3 regions of the Bradyrhizobium sp. USDA 4503 genome follow, and region 1 is predicted to be linked to each of the others. Evidence: predicted binding sites of a transcription regulator. Region 1 holds the regulator's gene; each other region holds the start of a gene.
What was found. Region 1 encodes LexA, which represses DNA repair genes until DNA is damaged. Its sites were predicted from a motif close to TGTTCNNNNTGTGTTCNG; they were not measured.
Positions count from the first base shown of each region.

Region 1 (5,273 bases):
CCCGTTCCGGGGATCGCGCCGTCCTCATAGGCGGCCGAGCCGCGTTCCTGTTCCGCGTCCGTCGCGTCACTCGGCAGGTCGTGAAGGTTCCCAGGGGAAGGACCGGAACGGAAATCGATGCTGTTCGTTGGACCGCATGATCTCGAAAGACGGAGCGTCCCCGCCGTGACCCGGAAAACCTTGCAAGCACGCTCGGAACAGGCGCTCGTCGTCATCATTCTCAGCACCGGTGCGCTGATCGGTTACCTCGGCTTGGCGCTGTCCAGGCTGTGAGAGCTACGTCCGGCGGGCACCAAGCCACCGCGGGCGTCAGGCCGCGGCAAGCATCAAGTCGCTTGGTGCGCTGAAAGCTCGTGCGTGCGTGCCACTGAGTTGCCCGACGCGGCAAGCCAAGCCCCGCAGCAAAAATATAGGGTGAAAAGAGCAAGGCTCGGACAGATCATGTCGCGAGAATACGGATGTTTGACGCACAAGCGACGACGCCCGCCGTCGTCCCGGCGAAGGCCGGGACCCATTACCCCAAATCTCAATTGTTGCGCGACGCTGGGGCCACGATCCCATTCCTGATCAAATGCGGTGGTTATGGGTCCCGGCCTTCGCCGGGACGACGGTGGTGTGCGCGGGAACAGTCTCGCGATGAATGCAACGCCACGTACAATCCACACACCGGTCACTGAAATCGAGGACATTGCCGCCTGCCCGCAATTCTCGTACACGGTTTCACGCAATGACCTCGCAATTCACTCCCAACTCCGTCGACGTGCTGCTGTTCGATATCGGCCGCGTCGTGCTCGACATCAACTTTGACAGGGTGATGGCGCGCTGGGCGCAGCATGCCGGCTGTGTGCCTGCCGAGCTCGCCACGCGCTTTGTCGTCGACGACAGTTTCAAGCATCACGAGATCGGCCGGATCGACGACACGGCGTTCTTCGAAAGGCTGCGCCAAACGCTCGGCATCGACATCACGGACGCCCAGTTCCTCGAAGGCTGGAACGCGATCTTCACCGGCGAGATGCCGGGCATCGCCCCGCTGCTCGCGGCGGCCGCCAAGCGGATGCCGCTCTACGCCTTCTCCAACACCAATCCGGCCCATGTCGCGCATTTCTCGGTCACCCACGCCGAGCTGCTCAGCCATTTCCGCAACGTCTTCCTGTCCTCGAGCATCGGCTTCCGCAAACCCGACGCCGAGGCCTATGATCATGTGGTAAAAGCCATCGGCGTGCCGGCGTCGCAGATCCTGTTTTTCGACGACCTAGCCGCCAATATCGAAGGTGCGCGGGCGCGCGGCCTTCATGCTATCCACGTGACATCGACGGATGACGTGGCAAGGGCTTTGACCGCACTTGGTATTGAAACTTAGGAATTGAGGAGCTCTGAGCGTGGCCCTGATGCCGGTTGCCGATGCCCTGTCCGCCGTCCTCGCCGGCGCCGAACCGCTGCCGGAGGAGATGGTCGCGCTCGATGCCGCCTACCACCGCACGCTTGCGCACGACCTCGCGGCGCTCCGCACCCAGCCGCCGCAGCCGATGTCGGCGATGGACGGCTATGCAGTGCGCGCCGCCGATGCGGCCGATCTAAAGGCCCGGCTCAAGGTGATCGGCGAAGTCGCCGCCGGACGGCCGTTCGAGCGGACGGTCGGCGCCGGCGAGGCGGTGCGGATCTTCACCGGCGGCGTGATCCCCAATGGCGCCGACGCTGTGATCATCCAGGAAGACACCGCCGTCGACGGCGACCACATCACGATCTCGGAGGCCGCCAGCGTCGGGCGGCACATCCGCCCGGCTGGGGTCGACTTCCGTGAGGGCGAGGTGCTGCTCGCCGGCGGCAGCCGCCTGTCCGACCGCGCGCTGTCGCTGGCGGCCGCCATGAACTATCCGGAACTTGCGGTGCGCCGCCGCCCGAAGGTCGCGGTGCTGGCGACCGGCGACGAGCTGGTGATGCCGGGCTCGCAGCCCGGCCCCGGCCAGATCGTCTATTCCAACGGCTACGCGCTGCGGGCGCTGGCGCGCGCCGAGGGCGCCGAGACCGTCGACCTCGGCGTTGCCGCCGACACGGTGGAGGCGACCACGGCCGGTATCCGCCGGGCACGCGAGGCCGGCGCCGATGTCCTCATCACGACAGGCGGCGCCTCGGTCGGCGACCACGATCTCGTCAAGCGGTCGCTGGAAGCCGAGGGGGTCGAGATGGCGTTCTGGCGGATTGCGATGCGGCCCGGCAAGCCGATGATGCATGGCCGGCTCGGCGCGATGCGGGTGATCGGCCTGCCGGGCAATCCGGTGTCGTCCTATGTCTGCGCCTTCCTGTTCCTGGTGCCGTTGATTCGGGCGCTGAGCGGCCGGAAAGTGATTCATCATCGCCGCGCGAGCGCCCTGCTCGGCCGCGACCTCGCCGCCAACGACCAGCGCGAGGACTATCTGCGTGCACGGCTCGAAGCGCGCGAGGACGGCACGCTGATCGCAACGCCGGTGACGCAGCAGGACTCGTCGCTGCTCGGGAATCTCGCTGCGGCACGGGCACTTCTCGTGCGCCCGCCGTTCGCGGCGGCGGCCGTCGAAGGCAGCGAATGCGAGATCCTGACACTGCCCGAATAGGGTTTTCGCGCCCCGCCGATTGTGCGTTGCCCGACACGTTCACCGGAAATTAAGTGGTTGCGGAACACATATCGAACATATAGTGTCCGTTCATGATTTGTTTCGAGTACTGGTGTCTACATTCGGGAAGCTGCATGGAAGCAGGTGCATTGAGCACATGCTCCTGAGGTCAGGCCCGGCCTGCAGGCCCCACCAGAAGAGTCTCGGAATCGAACGACGCTATCAACCGGGGGAATACTCGAGATGCTCACGCGCAAACAGTACGAACTACTGCGTTTCATCAATGAACGTCTGAAAGAGGCCGGCGTACCGCCCTCCTTCGACGAGATGAAGGATGCGCTCGACCTGCGCTCGAAGTCCGGTATCCACCGCCTGATCACTGCGCTGGAGGAGCGCGGCTTCATCCGCCGCCTGCCGAACCGCGCCCGCGCCATCGAGGTCATCAAGCTGCCCGAACTCTCGGCCGGCGGCGGCAACGGTCGCCGCGGCTTCACGCCCAGCGTCATCGAAGGCACCCTCGGCCGGCGCGCCAGCACGCCGCCGATTGCCGAGGACGACGGCAACCGTCCGGTCGCGGTCCCCGTGATGGGCCGGATCGCCGCCGGTACGCCGATCGAGGCGCTGCAGACCCGCAGCCACACCATTAGCGTGCCGCCCGACATGCTCGGTGCCGGCGAGCACTATGCGCTCGAGGTGCGCGGCGACTCGATGGTCGATGCCGGCATCCTCGACGGCGACATGGCGCTGATCCAGCGCAACGACGTCGCCAATACCGGCGACATCGTGGTGGCGCTGATCGACGAGGAGGAAGCCACCCTGAAGCGCTTCCGCCGCCGCGGCGCATCGATCGCGCTCGAGCCGGCCAACACCGCCTATGAAGTGCGCATCCTGCCGCCGAACCGGGTCCGCATCCAGGGCAAGCTGATCGGCCTTTATCGCAAATACTGAACTGCAAATACTTGCGGCGGCCGGGAACGAGCAACACGTCGGATCGTTCCTTGCATGATAGCGTAGCGTACGGCCTGCCCGATGCGCTCCGATACCTCTCGCGCAGCGTCGCGTGTTTGTGATCGGAGCGATCTCGGACCAGTCGTACAATCGCCCAGAAACGAGCAGACGCTCGTTCGCTATCGTCCACTCTGGTAGAGGCCCTAATGCCTCAAGGAGAGGCACGGGTCGCTACCTCGAAATGAGGAGCCATCCGATGTGTGACTATAGTCTGCACGCCGTGGCATCGCGCCCCGCCATTGTCGGAGAGACGCTGATCACGACGACGTTCCGCGGCACGTCGACCCGCGGCTTTGCTTCGGAGAACGATCCCACTGTCGCGGTCTGCATGCTGCCGGGCACCGAGCTCGCTTTCGCCGAGAACGTTCGCTACGACAGCCGCTGGATCTGGACCAAGACGCTGAACTATCGCGTCGGCGTGTTCAACGAAGTCGAGCCCGACGTGCCTGATCGGCATCATGACGCGGTCGAATTCCCCGACGGCAGCCATGTGCTGGTGACCCAGCTGGTCGAGGGACAGCGCGTCAGCGTGCTGCAATTGCCGGCGCTGCATCCGCCGGTCGAGCAGAAGCCGAAGGTTGTGGAGCGGCGGCCCTCCGCATTCGCAACCCTGTTTTTGGGTTGAGCGCATCGTCGCCGCGGAATGAGCTGTTCGGCGGCGGATGACCTAAGCAATTTCGGGCGACCCCGGACTCCCGCTTCCGGGGCGCAGAAGGAGATTTGCGTCGGCCGGCACCTTGGCGCATCATCGGGCACGGAGGACGTGCGCGGTGGTCGATAAGGTCACATGGCAAAAGGCTGGACGCGTCACGGAACCGGGCCGCTACATGTTCCGGTTCGGTTGGCTGACGGTAACGGCCGACGACCTGAAAGTCTGGGAGCAATTTCCCGAGGCTTCCTTCACCCTCGTCAAGAAGCCCGACGCCGGCCCCGACTCCGACGAATACCATCTCGGCCTGTTCGAGTTGCCGAGCAGCCCCTCGCCGGACCACGGCTAATCCTCGCTAATCATCGCCCTGCAGATCGGTCTCGGCCGGCGTCGCATCCACCGCAGGCCGCGGCGCGGCGGCGGGCGCGCGCAGCGTCGTTTCGCTCTCGCCGTCGCCGGGAACCGCCGGCGACCACGGCCGGTCGATCCCGCCGGGCTTGACCGCATCGACGGCGTAGCCGTCCCTGATCCTTCGCAGCACCAGCGCGCCGTGGCGGCGCAGCCGCTCGGCATCGATCACCGATGCCGCGCAGCCCTGCGGCGCCGGCCGCGCCGTCACGATCAGGGCTGCGCGCTCGCAGTCGTCCGCCAGCGCCTCCGGCCGGGTCGCCAGCGCGACGAAGACGCCGCCGGGTCCCTGGGTCACGCAGCCGCCGGCATCGCACGAGACGCCCTCGCCGAGCGACGCATCGGTGGCGGTGCGCGCGTCGGCGTCCGCCGCCAGCCACTCCTTGACCAAAAATGCATCCTTGGCGCTGTGCATCAGATGCAGCCACCCGTCACCGCCACGCACCGCGACGTTGCGGCCGTCGCCGGAGATCAGCACGTCCGGCTGCGGCACTTTGAGCGCCCAGACCGAGGCCACCAGCAACAGCGCCGCGCCTGACCAGCGCAGCGGCGTGCGCAGCAGCCCGAGCAGGATGATGCCGGCGCTCGCTGCGATCAGCGGCCCGATGCCGAACGCC
Region 1 covers NZ_JBSRXS010000001.1:1,601,167-1,606,439, forward strand. The annotation lists gene ACVMIH_RS07685 (serine hydroxymethyltransferase) at 1-30, shown strand, start outside; gene ACVMIH_RS07690 (hypothetical protein) at 118-273, shown strand; gene ACVMIH_RS07695 (HAD family hydrolase) at 728-1,360, shown strand; gene ACVMIH_RS07700 (molybdopterin molybdotransferase MoeA) at 1,380-2,591, shown strand; gene lexA (transcriptional repressor LexA) at 2,835-3,539, shown strand; gene ACVMIH_RS07710 (hypothetical protein) at 3,796-4,224, shown strand; gene ACVMIH_RS07715 (hypothetical protein) at 4,370-4,597, shown strand; gene ACVMIH_RS07720 (ComEC/Rec2 family competence protein) at 4,604-5,273, opposite strand, start outside.

Region 2 (5,273 bases), 5.6 Mb from region 1:
TTTGCGTCGCGAAGCAGGCCCGTCAGCCGGTAGTACAGCTGATCGCTGCCGGGCACCGGACCACCGACATCGAAACTGCCCTGGTAACGGTCGTAGGTGCCGCCCTGCAGCTGCACCTCACCGAATGCCGTCAACGGCGGCCGCTTGGTCGTGACATCCACGATGCCTCCCGGAGAGCCGAGGCCATAGAGGCCCGAGGCTGGTCCGCGGAGGATCGACACGCTGTCGAGACCGTAGGGTTCGATCTTGGGAATTGCGAAGTTGCCGCCGCCCTGGCGCAGGCCGTCGCGATAGATCCCTGTATAGGTCGCGTCGAAGCCACGGATGTAGAAACTATCGAACCTTGGATCATAGCCGAACGCCGTGGTCGTCACGCCGGGCGTGTAGCTGACGGCGTCCTTGAGCGTCTGAACGTTGCGATCCCTTAGCTCCTTTTGCGTGACGACCGAAAGCGACTGCGGCGTTTCGATCAGCGCTGTGCTGGTCTTGGTGCCGGCCGTGCTCGCGGTTGCGACGTACCCCGTGGTCGTACCGATCGCGCCTCCTGTGCCTTGCGACCGCGGAGCCTGGCTCCGGGCGGGCGCCGCGGCACTGCGGCGCCGGTTCGCCGCGACCGCGCGCGAAGTCCTGGTGTTCTGGCTTGAAACGACGGCACCGCGCTTCCTTGCGGCGCCAGGTTCATCCACCGTCACTGCGGGAAGTTCGCTGACATTGCTCTGCGGAGGACTTGTCTGCGCCTGAGCGCTGGCGACGTCTGCACCCATTGGCACAAGTATGACCGAACCGAGTAGCGCCGCATTGATCGCAGCCGTTGATGCGAGCAAGCCGCGCTTGCTCCGCAACGAAGCCATTCCCACCGAACAAATCCCCACATTGCCTTACGCCGACATCGATCGAGTCGCGTTTGCGACAAGGCCGACATCGATTGGGGCGGACTTCTATCGGCGGGATGATCGAAATTCCACACGCGCAAAATAGAATCGATGGAAGCAGCAACGAAGCGCAACACTGGAGTGATTCAAGATGCGCATCACTGGAACGATTCAAAACGACATGTTGGCGCGTCAGGCTTTCGACACGACGAATGCGATGCGCGTCGTCTCTCGCAGAGAGTCTCTCGAACGCGAGGTACGCGGCGATCATTCAATGACGTTGCATCCCGTCGACGTCATCACGCGCCGAGGAGCACACGAACGCGGTGAACCGTCATCTCCGCGCAAAGGCTATCGCTTTTCGTGGCGGCGTGCTCGTGGCCATCCTTCGAGACGCCCGCCATTCGGCGGGCTCCTCAGGATGAGGTCTTGTTCTGCGGCACAATAGTAGACCCTCATGGTGAGGAGCGCCTCTTGCGGCGCGTCTCGAACCACGAGGCCAAGCACTTGCGCGGTCGCCAAGGGGCATATGCGATAGCCCTGGTGACGGGAAGTATCGGATGGATTGCACATCGCCTCAGCGCAAGATTGCTTTGCAATTTTGTCGCGAGCTACTCGAAGTGATGGTGGTGCAAGCTGCGCAGCCTCTCAGCATGCGAGGCGATGCATTCGGGCGCCCGGCAACAGCCGGATGCGCTGCGCGCTACTTCTGCTTGGGCATGAGGCCCTTCAGCTTTTCCATGTCCTTGACGTTCATCTTCATGCCGCCGGGCATGATGATGTCGCCGGCCTTCTGGTCGCTCTTGCAGGCGCCGAGCCATTTCGCCTCGATGGTCATCGTGGTGTCGCGCGAGCCGGCCGCGCCGCCCTCGGCATGCGAGGTGCTCTTCACCGTGTAGGCGGAATTGAAATCGCCGACGATCTCGGCATGGCTCTGCATCGTCATGCCGGCGACGCTGCAGACGCTGTCGCTGACATAGCCGGTCGCGGTCTTCTTGATATCCTGCTTCGAGCAGACTTCCTTGGCCATCGGCGAGGCCGCCGCGCTCATCTCCTTGTCGGTGGTCTCGTCGGTGCAGTGCTGCATGGTGATTTCGGGCATCGGCCCGCCGGTGCGCACCATCTTCATCTCCCACAGACCGGCCTTGCGGATCGGCAGGTCGACGGCACTTGCGGCGCCAGCGGACAGGACAAGGCACACAGCCGAACCAAGCAAGGCAAGCTGTCGGGTCATGCGGTCGGCTCCCGGCTGAACGATCGAAAGATCCGGTGCGCGCTCAGTAGAGCGTGCGCAGCGGCCTCTGGGCTGCGCCATAGGGCACCCAGCGACAGGCGAAAGAGATGTAGCCGCCCGGATAGTTCTGCATCGCAAGGAACTTAACCACCTTGCCGTAGGAGGCGCAGTGATCGACTGCGAGTTGCCGGGCGTCGCTCTGGGTCGCCAGCGTATAGGCGATGATACCGCCGGTATCATTGCCCTTGAACGGCGGTACCGGCTGCATCCAATCCGCCCGCGCCGGCACAACGGCCAGCATCCCGCAAACGGCAACCAGGCACGCGGCCAATTTCCTTCGCATCGCAGACTCCATTTCGCTTCGAGCCAACATAGAGTGCGCCGGCGACCGTGAAAAGAACGAGCCGGCTCCCCAAAGTGGACTTCTCCGCAGGTGTTGCCGCCCTGCACTTGACCTTGCCGGGGCTTCGCGGCACCGTCCGCGGCATCGGATAATCGGGTGGATTCCCATGCGCAACCTGTTCAACTCCCGCAATAAACTCGGCCGCAAGCTCGGCCTCGGCGCCGCACTCGTGGTCGGCCTGCTGGCTTTCGGGGGTACGGCCCAAGCCGCCAATCCGCTCGAAATGAACTTCTGGCTGTCCGGCCCGCGCTATGACGGCAATGTGGCCCCATGCGAGAAGGCCCTGACAGTCATCAGCACGCAATTCCAGGAAAAGGAAGCCACCTTCTGGAATTCGCCGCTCGTGATCACCGGCTTCAACGGGATTCACGAAACCGCCTTCCGCCCCTGGCAGTCCGACAATATCCCGCGCCGTTATTGCACGGGCGAGGCGATGCTGAGCGACGGCAAAGTGCGCAAGGTGCACTATTCGATCATCGAGGACGGCGGCTTTGCCAGCATCAATCAGGGCGTCGAATGGTGCGTCGCGGGGCTCGACCGCAACTGGACCTATAACCCGTCCTGCAAGGCCGCGCGGCCCTGATCTCCGACCAGATTGCTAAAGCAGGAGCCGCCGCCATTTGGACGGCGGCTTTTTGTTCTTGAAATGTTCTCGCGGCCTGCTAGGCTCTGGGCGGTCGAGTGAGGGAGCGTTTTGATGCCTCGGTTGGACACGATTTCCCGATTTTTGATTTCGGTTGCCATTATTCTGTGCGGTGCGGTCGGGGCGTCGGCCCAGGATCGCCGCCAGAATGCGCCCGGTGAGTTCGATTTCTATGTGCTGTCGCTGTCGTGGTCGCCCTCGTTCTGCGAGGCGGCGAGCGAGCGCGGCAACAACGGCCGCGGCACGCAGGCGCAATGCGGCGGACGGCCCTATTCCTTCGTGGTGCACGGCCTGTGGCCGCAATATGAGCGGGGCTTTCCGGAATACTGCCAGCGGCCTTCGCCGCGACTCGCCCGCAGCATCATGAGCTCGATGCTCGACCTGATGCCGGCGCCCGGGCTGATCTACAACGAGTGGGACAAGCACGGCACCTGCTCCGGTCTCGGCGAGCGCGCCTATTTCGAAGCCATCCGCAAGGCCCGCGCCACGGTGAAGATCCCCGAGGAATTCCTGCAATTGTCGGAGCCGAAGACGGTCGCGCCCGACGAGCTGGAGACGGCATTCATCAAGGTCAATCCGGGCCTCAGCAACTCCGCGATCTCGGTGACCTGCGACAGCAAGCGGCTCAGCGAGGTGCGGATCTGCCTCAGCAAGGATCTGCAATTCCGCTCCTGCGAGGAAATCGACCGCCGCGCCTGCCGCCGCGATCAGGTGCTGATGCCGCCGGTTCGCGGCGGCTGAAACTCTGGGTCATGGCCGGCAGACCCGCGCTGCGCGTCGTCGCGCAGCATGTCCCGGCCACCTGCGCCATCGCGAAACAAGCAAGATAAGGCGCAGATGCCCGGGAGCCCCGGCTACGCCAAGGCTTCGCCGAGCTCGGACGTTACCCCCGCCGAAGCTTTAGCGAAGGCCGGGACAAGCCCGGGCATGACGAGTACAACATGCGCACCCTTTGGGAGCGCAGCACGATCATCACATGAACTACCGTCACGCCTTTCATGCCGGCAGCTTTGCCGACGTCATCAAGCACATCGTGCTGGTGCGCATGCTCACCTATCTGCAGGACAAGCCGGCGCCGTTCCGCGTCATCGACACCCATGCCGGCGCCGGTCTCTATGATTTGACGTCGAGCGAAGCGCAGCGCGGCGGCGAATGGCTCACCGGCATCGCGCGGCTGATGCAGGCGCGGCTCTCCGACCAGGCATTGCCGCTGATCGCGCCCTATCTCGACATCGTCAGAGCATTCAATCCGAAAGGCGAGCTGAAAGCCTATCCTGGTTCGCCGTTGATCGCGCGGGCGCTGCTGCGTCCGCAAGATCGCCTCACCGCCTGCGAGATCGAACCGTCGGCGCGCAAACAACTGATCGACGCGCTGCGACGCGACGCGCAAGCGCGCGTCGTCGATCTCGACGGCTGGATGGCGCTGCCCGCATTCGTGCCGCCGAACGAACGGCGCGGCCTGGTGCTGATCGATCCGCCGTTCGAAGCGAAGGACGAGTTCGAGCGGCTGGCCAGTGCTTTCACGGAAGCGTACGCGAAGTGGCCGACCGGCTCGTATCTTTTGTGGTACCCCGTAAAAACCCGGAGAGCCACCGATGAGCTAACGCGCAGTGTGGCTGCTGCAGCAGCAAGCAGCCGGCCCGCCGGCAAATGCCTGCGATTGGAATTCAGTGTGGCACCGCAAGAAGCAGGCGCAGGCCTCGTTTCCACAGGGCTTTTGCTGGTGAATCCGCCGTGGACGCTGGCGAATGAGTTGAAGGTCATCCTGCCCGAACTCGAGAAGCCGCTCGGTCAAGGCGGCGCGGGACGCTTCAGACTCGAGACGCCTAAACCATGATCGACAACCTCCTACTGAAAAGTTCAATTTTGAGCATAGGCAATTTGCGCGGAACCGTATTATGCTCATCCTGTTACGACTGGCTTTACGTTCCGCTTCCGCGAATGGTTGCGGCGGAGTGACAAGGCCGAAATAAATCCAGGCAGACCGGCGGCGTGACGCCGGCCTGTTCAGGTGGCCAAGCTTCCGACAAGCGAATGTCGGTCAACCGCTACGCGGCGTGCGCGTAGCGGTGGAGCAATACGGGGGAGGAGTTTCCCGATGGCCATGACTGGGACAGTCAA
Region 2 covers NZ_JBSRXS010000001.1:7,166,433-7,171,705, reverse strand. The annotation lists gene ACVMIH_RS34180 (TonB-dependent siderophore receptor) at 1-686, opposite strand, end outside; gene ACVMIH_RS34175 (DUF3617 domain-containing protein) at 1,576-2,106, opposite strand; gene ACVMIH_RS34170 (hypothetical protein) at 2,150-2,449, opposite strand; gene ACVMIH_RS34165 (hypothetical protein) at 2,616-3,092, shown strand; gene ACVMIH_RS34160 (ribonuclease T2 family protein) at 3,207-3,893, shown strand; gene ACVMIH_RS34155 (23S rRNA (adenine(2030)-N(6))-methyltransferase RlmJ) at 4,129-4,989, shown strand; gene ACVMIH_RS34150 (cold-shock protein) at 5,251-5,273, shown strand, end outside.
Region 2: ACVMIH_RS34160 (ribonuclease T2 family protein) is a predicted target of LexA. The motif match lies at 3,146-3,163, and genes of this name have one in related genera.

Region 3 (5,273 bases), 4.2 Mb from region 1:
CATCCGCGCAATCCAACGGCTCAATGGCCCCGACGTCGCGGCGATGATTTGGGATACCATCGAGAAGAAGCGCGCCGCGAAATAATCCTCCCTTGTGCGCCGCACAGCTGGCTGAAATTTTAGCCAGCGTTCGATCGCGCATGCGTTCTCCTTATTCTTCTTGCCAGCTTGCGCAGGCGAGGGCAGCATCCGCTTGCCTGCGTCAGGTCAAGCAGCGGGTCAACGCGCGGGCACAACGCGAAAATCTTATAAAAATTCTGGAGGAAGACGTTATGACGCTCAATGTCTCACGACGATCCTTGCTCGCGCTCGGTGCCGGTCTCGGCGCCAGCACCCTGCTCGGGGGCACCGCACAGGCACGCGCGCCGAAGCTCGGCACGCAGACACCCTATTGGCACCGCTTCATGCTCGGCGAAGCCGAAGTGACCGTCGTATCCGACGGGCCGCTTCCGCTCGGCGATCCCTCCGGCACCTTCACCGGTGTGCCGAAGGAGGAGGTGAAGAAGATGCTCTCCGACAACTTCCTCTCGCCCGACAATGTCGTGCTCGAGCAGAATTCGCCGATCGTCAATACCGGCGACAAGCTGATCCTGTTCGACACCGGCATGGGCACGTCGCAACTGTTCGGCAAGACCACCGGGCGGCAGCAGAAGAGTATGCAGGAAGCCGGCATCAAGCCGGAGGACATCGACGCCGTCGTGCTGTCGCACGCGCATATCGATCATATCGGCGGCATCGTCGGCGCCGACGACAAGCCGTTGTTCCCGAATGCGCAATATTACATCGCGCAGAGCGATCTCGAGTTCTGGACCGACGAAGGCAAGATGGGCAGCCCGTTGAAGGATTTCATCGTGCACGCCCGCAAGAACCTGCTGCCGGTGCGCGACCGCATCGTGTTCTTCAAGGACGGCCAGGAATTCCTGCCCGGCGTGACGGCAATCGCGGCGCCAGGCCACACCGTGGGCCACACCATCTTCATGGTGAGCTCGGGCGGCAAATCCTTCGCCTTCCTCGGCGACCTCTCGCATCACGCGGTGCTGCTGCTGGAGCGGCCGCGGATGGAGTTCTCCTACGACACCGATCCGAAGCAGGCGGCGGCGTCGCGGGTCAAGCTGCTGGAAATGCTGGCCGCGAACAAGACGGCCGTGATGTCCTATCACTTCGCTTGGCCGGGCTACGGCCACGTCGCCAAGGCCGGCGAAGGCTTCCACTACTATCCGGAGCCGATGCAGATGAACCTGTGATCTGAACACTCCGTGAGGGGGACAAACGTCGCCCTCACGGATGTGATCGAGAATACCTTACGTCCAGTACGTTTAGGACTTAACGCTGTTGACTTGATCCAGGTAAATCAACCAGCGCAAGAATGCGGTACCGTTACTTATGGCCAAAACCGCAAGATCAATCGGCGGTTGGACCGGCTCCTCACTGCCCTGTTCATGGCGATAATTGTGCGAAGAATCTATCCAGTCCCTGAACGATGCTAGCTGTTTGTTGGCAGCACGCATTGCAACTGCGTCGTTCACATATGTCTGCTGAATAATTGAGCTTAGGTAAGTTTCCGCAGCGCCCGCATTCAGCTGAGGTGCGGACGGAAACATCAAACGAAAGAGCCCCTCCACTGCGCTAAAAATCGCTCGCCATGCGTCTTTGCCGTTGGGAGGCTGCTCAGCCAATTGATCAGATATTCGTTCGAACGCCGCCAAGCTGTTCGAGTATCGAGCATTCTGAAGTCCCGCCAGCGTAGATCGACGGTTCCGCTGGAATTCCTTGTCTACGGCCGGGTGAACAACGCATCCTTCATCGATTTCATACGCAAGACGTTCTTCGGTAAAGATGCGTCGAACTTCCTGCTGCCAAATACGTGCTCCGGCTGATTGGCCTCTCTTTACGAAGAACGCGTTGGCAAGCGTGATGCAATCAAGGAAATCGCGAATGTCACACTTCTCGCAGAACGAAATCCATTCGATATTATAAGTGGCCTTTACCTTAATTCCCAACTCACGCTCTAACAGATCCCGTAGCTCTGGCGTGGTCTCATCGGTGGTGACTCTCTCCATCAATTTTCCGACGCGCCGGCGAGCACGCGCGCTGTCCGATGTTGGTCCCGCTTGATCAATGTACAGTTGGCTATAACGGGACATATTGCCCTCATTTCAGTTCTTGGGACTTCACTGGCCGCATCCTTATCGTACGGGACAGCTCCGCCGAAGTTTGTTCTTGTAATGTTCTTGCGCTTTCCACTAGTTTCTACTACCCTCGATTGCGGAAGATAGGGGCAGCATGGTTCAGCGCGTTTCCACCGTCGCATTCGAGGGGATCGAGGCCCGCGCGGTCGACGTGCAGGTCCAGGTTGCGCCGGGATTGCCCGCATTCGCGATCGTCGGCCTGCCCGACAAGGCGGTGTCGGAAGCCCGCGAACGCGTGCGTTCGGCGCTGATCGCCTCCGGCCTCGCGCTTCCCGCCCGCCGCATCACCGTCAACCTCGCACCCGCCGACCTGCCCAAGGAGGGCAGCCATTACGACCTGCCGATCGCGCTCGGCCTGATGGCGGCGATCGGCGCGATCCCGCCGGATGCGCTGAACGGCTTCACCGTGCTCGGCGAGCTCGGGCTCGACGGCTCGCTCGCGCCGGTGGCGGGCGTGCTGCCCGCGGCAATCGGCGCCAATTCGCGCGACGAGGGATTGATCTGCCCGGCCGCCTGCGGCTCGGAAGCCGCCTGGGCCAGTCCGGACATCCAGATCATCGCGGCAGATTCGCTGATCCAGATCGCCAACCACTTCAAGGGCACGCAGGTGCTGTCGCGGCCGCAGCCGAAGGTGCATGAGCGCGAGGAAACGCTTTTGGACCTGCGCGACATCAAGGGCCAGGAGAGCGCGAAACGCGCGCTCGAGATCGCCGCCGCCGGCGGTCATCATCTTCTGATGATCGGCTCGCCCGGCGCCGGCAAATCGATGCTGGCGGCGCGACTGCCCTCGATCCTGCCGCCGCTGTCGCCGTCGGAGCTGCTCGAAGTCTCGATGATCGCCTCGGTTGCCGGCGAGATCCGCGACGGCGCCCTGACCGCGCGACGCCCGTTCCGCAGCCCGCATCATTCCGCCAGCATGGCCGCGCTGACCGGCGGCGGCATGCGCGCCAAACCGGGCGAGATCTCGCTGGCGCATCAGGGCGTGCTGTTCCTCGACGAATTGCCGGAGTTCGATCCGCGCGTGCTGGATTCGCTGCGTCAGCCGCTGGAGAACGGCGAGGTTTCGGTGAGCAGGGCCAACCACCGCGTCACCTATCCGGCGCGCTTCATGCTGGTCGCGGCCATGAACCCGTGCCGTTGCGGCCATGCCTATGAACCCGGCTATTCCTGCAAGCGCGGCCGGCTCGACCGCTGCACCGGCGACTACCAGATGCGGATCTCCGGCCCGCTGATGGATCGCATCGACCTGCGGATCGAGGTGCCCGCCGTGACCGCGGCCGATCTGATCCTGCCGCCGCCGGCGGAGGGATCGGCCGAGGTTGCCGCCCGCGTCGCGGCCGCGCGCGACATCCAGCTCGCGCGCTATGCGGCTGCCGGCATGCCGCATGTCCGCACCAATGCGGAAGCGCCGAGTTCGCTGCTCGAGACCATCGCGCAACCCGACGCGCATGGGCAGAAGCTGCTGCGCGAGGCCGCCGACAACATGCACCTCACCGCGCGCGGCTATCACCGCGTGCTGCGGGTGGCGCGCACGCTTGCCGATCTCGACGGCGCCGAGACGATCGGCCGGCTACATCTCGCCGAAGCGCTGTCTTATCGTGCATTGGCCGACGATTTGCGCCGCGCGGCGTGATCTCCGCCGGCTTCCGGCCGGTGCCCGCCGCGTCAACGTGACAGTAACCACTCTCATTTACGCTCCGCAAACCATAAGCACCGCGATCGGCGGCAAGCTTGGGTCGAGCGAGTTGTGTCATGTTGCGTTTGAAGATTTTGACCTCGGTGGTCCCCCTTGCCGTGGCCGCGGTCCTTGCCCGCGCCGAATTCCTGCCGGGCCCGCGGCCCTGCATCGAGGTGGGCGGCGCCACGATGCAGATCGCATCGATCCCCTGGCTGGCGCAGCTTCACGTCAGCTTCACTGACGACCCCAGCCAGGCCACCGTCCGGGTCCAGATCGCCGACAGCGCCGACGCCGCCGACTTCACCGTGATCGACGACATCGACGACGCCGAGGCCGGCGCCTGCGAGAGCAGCGCGACGGCGCAGCTGATCGGGATTTCCGGCGATGCCTCGGCAACCGGCCCCGTCATCTATCTGACGCGTGATGCTGGCCCGTCCGACTACCGTGTCTTCGTGCAATCGAAGACGTTCTCGGTGCGGGATGCCGCGGCCTTGATCGTCAGCGCCCGCGGCGGACACCGCCGACTTGAAGCCGCATCGCCCGCACCTGACACGCGCGTCCCGAACCGGGTCATGGCGGAATTAACCTCCCGCTAACCTTGTTCTGAGGGCAGCGCGAAATGGCCACCAATTTCAAGCACTTTGCAAGCTGGCCGACGCATCGTCAGCGCCAGATCAAGCTGTCTCAGGGTCACCATTGATGGGGCGTTTCTTCCGGATCAAGTTGCGCCTTCGCCGCTTCCTCCGGCGCCATTCCTGGCTCGCGACGATCGTGCGCTCGTTCACGATCTTCTCCGTCGCGTTCGGCAGCGCCTTCGGGTTCATTTCGGGCGCGCTCTCGCAACAGAGCGGCTACGATCCCAATGCATTCGCGATCGGGGTCAGCTTCCTGTTCGCGCTCGCCTGCCTCTGGATCGTGACGCTCGGCATCCGCCTGCGGCTGATGCGCAAGCGGCTGCGCACCATCGCCATGCACAATGAAGCGATGGCCGACCGCAACTGGGAACTGCAGGAGGCCGAGCAGCGCGCCTCTACCCTGTTCGAGGCGCAGGACGATTTGATCGTGCTGCGCGACCTCGACGGGCTCATCACCTATGCCAACGATGCCTATTGCGAGCTGGCGCAGAGGCCCCGCAGCGAATTGATCGGCAGCACCGCAACGCTGAAGGTGCTCGAACAAGGCGACACCGCGCTCGAATCCAACGGCACGCGGGTCTACGACCAGAAGATCGAGGGACCGCTCGGACCGCGCTGGATCGCCTGGCGTGAAGGCCTCGTGCGCAACGATGCCGGCGCGCCTGCAGAGATGCAGAGCGTCGGCCGCGACGTCACCGACCGCACCGAGAGCGAGCGCGCGCTCGCCGAAGCGCGCGATCAGGCCGACGCCGCCAACCGCGCCAAGTCGCG
Region 3 covers NZ_JBSRXS010000001.1:5,791,663-5,796,935, reverse strand. The annotation lists gene gshB (glutathione synthase) at 1-85, shown strand, start outside; gene ACVMIH_RS27660 (MBL fold metallo-hydrolase) at 273-1,244, shown strand; gene ACVMIH_RS27655 (hypothetical protein) at 1,317-2,144, opposite strand; gene ACVMIH_RS27650 (YifB family Mg chelatase-like AAA ATPase) at 2,284-3,822, shown strand; gene ACVMIH_RS27645 (hypothetical protein) at 3,942-4,463, shown strand; gene ACVMIH_RS27640 (response regulator) at 4,567-5,273, shown strand, end outside.
Region 3: ACVMIH_RS27650 (YifB family Mg chelatase-like AAA ATPase) is a predicted target of LexA. The motif match lies at 2,216-2,233, and genes of this name have one in related genera.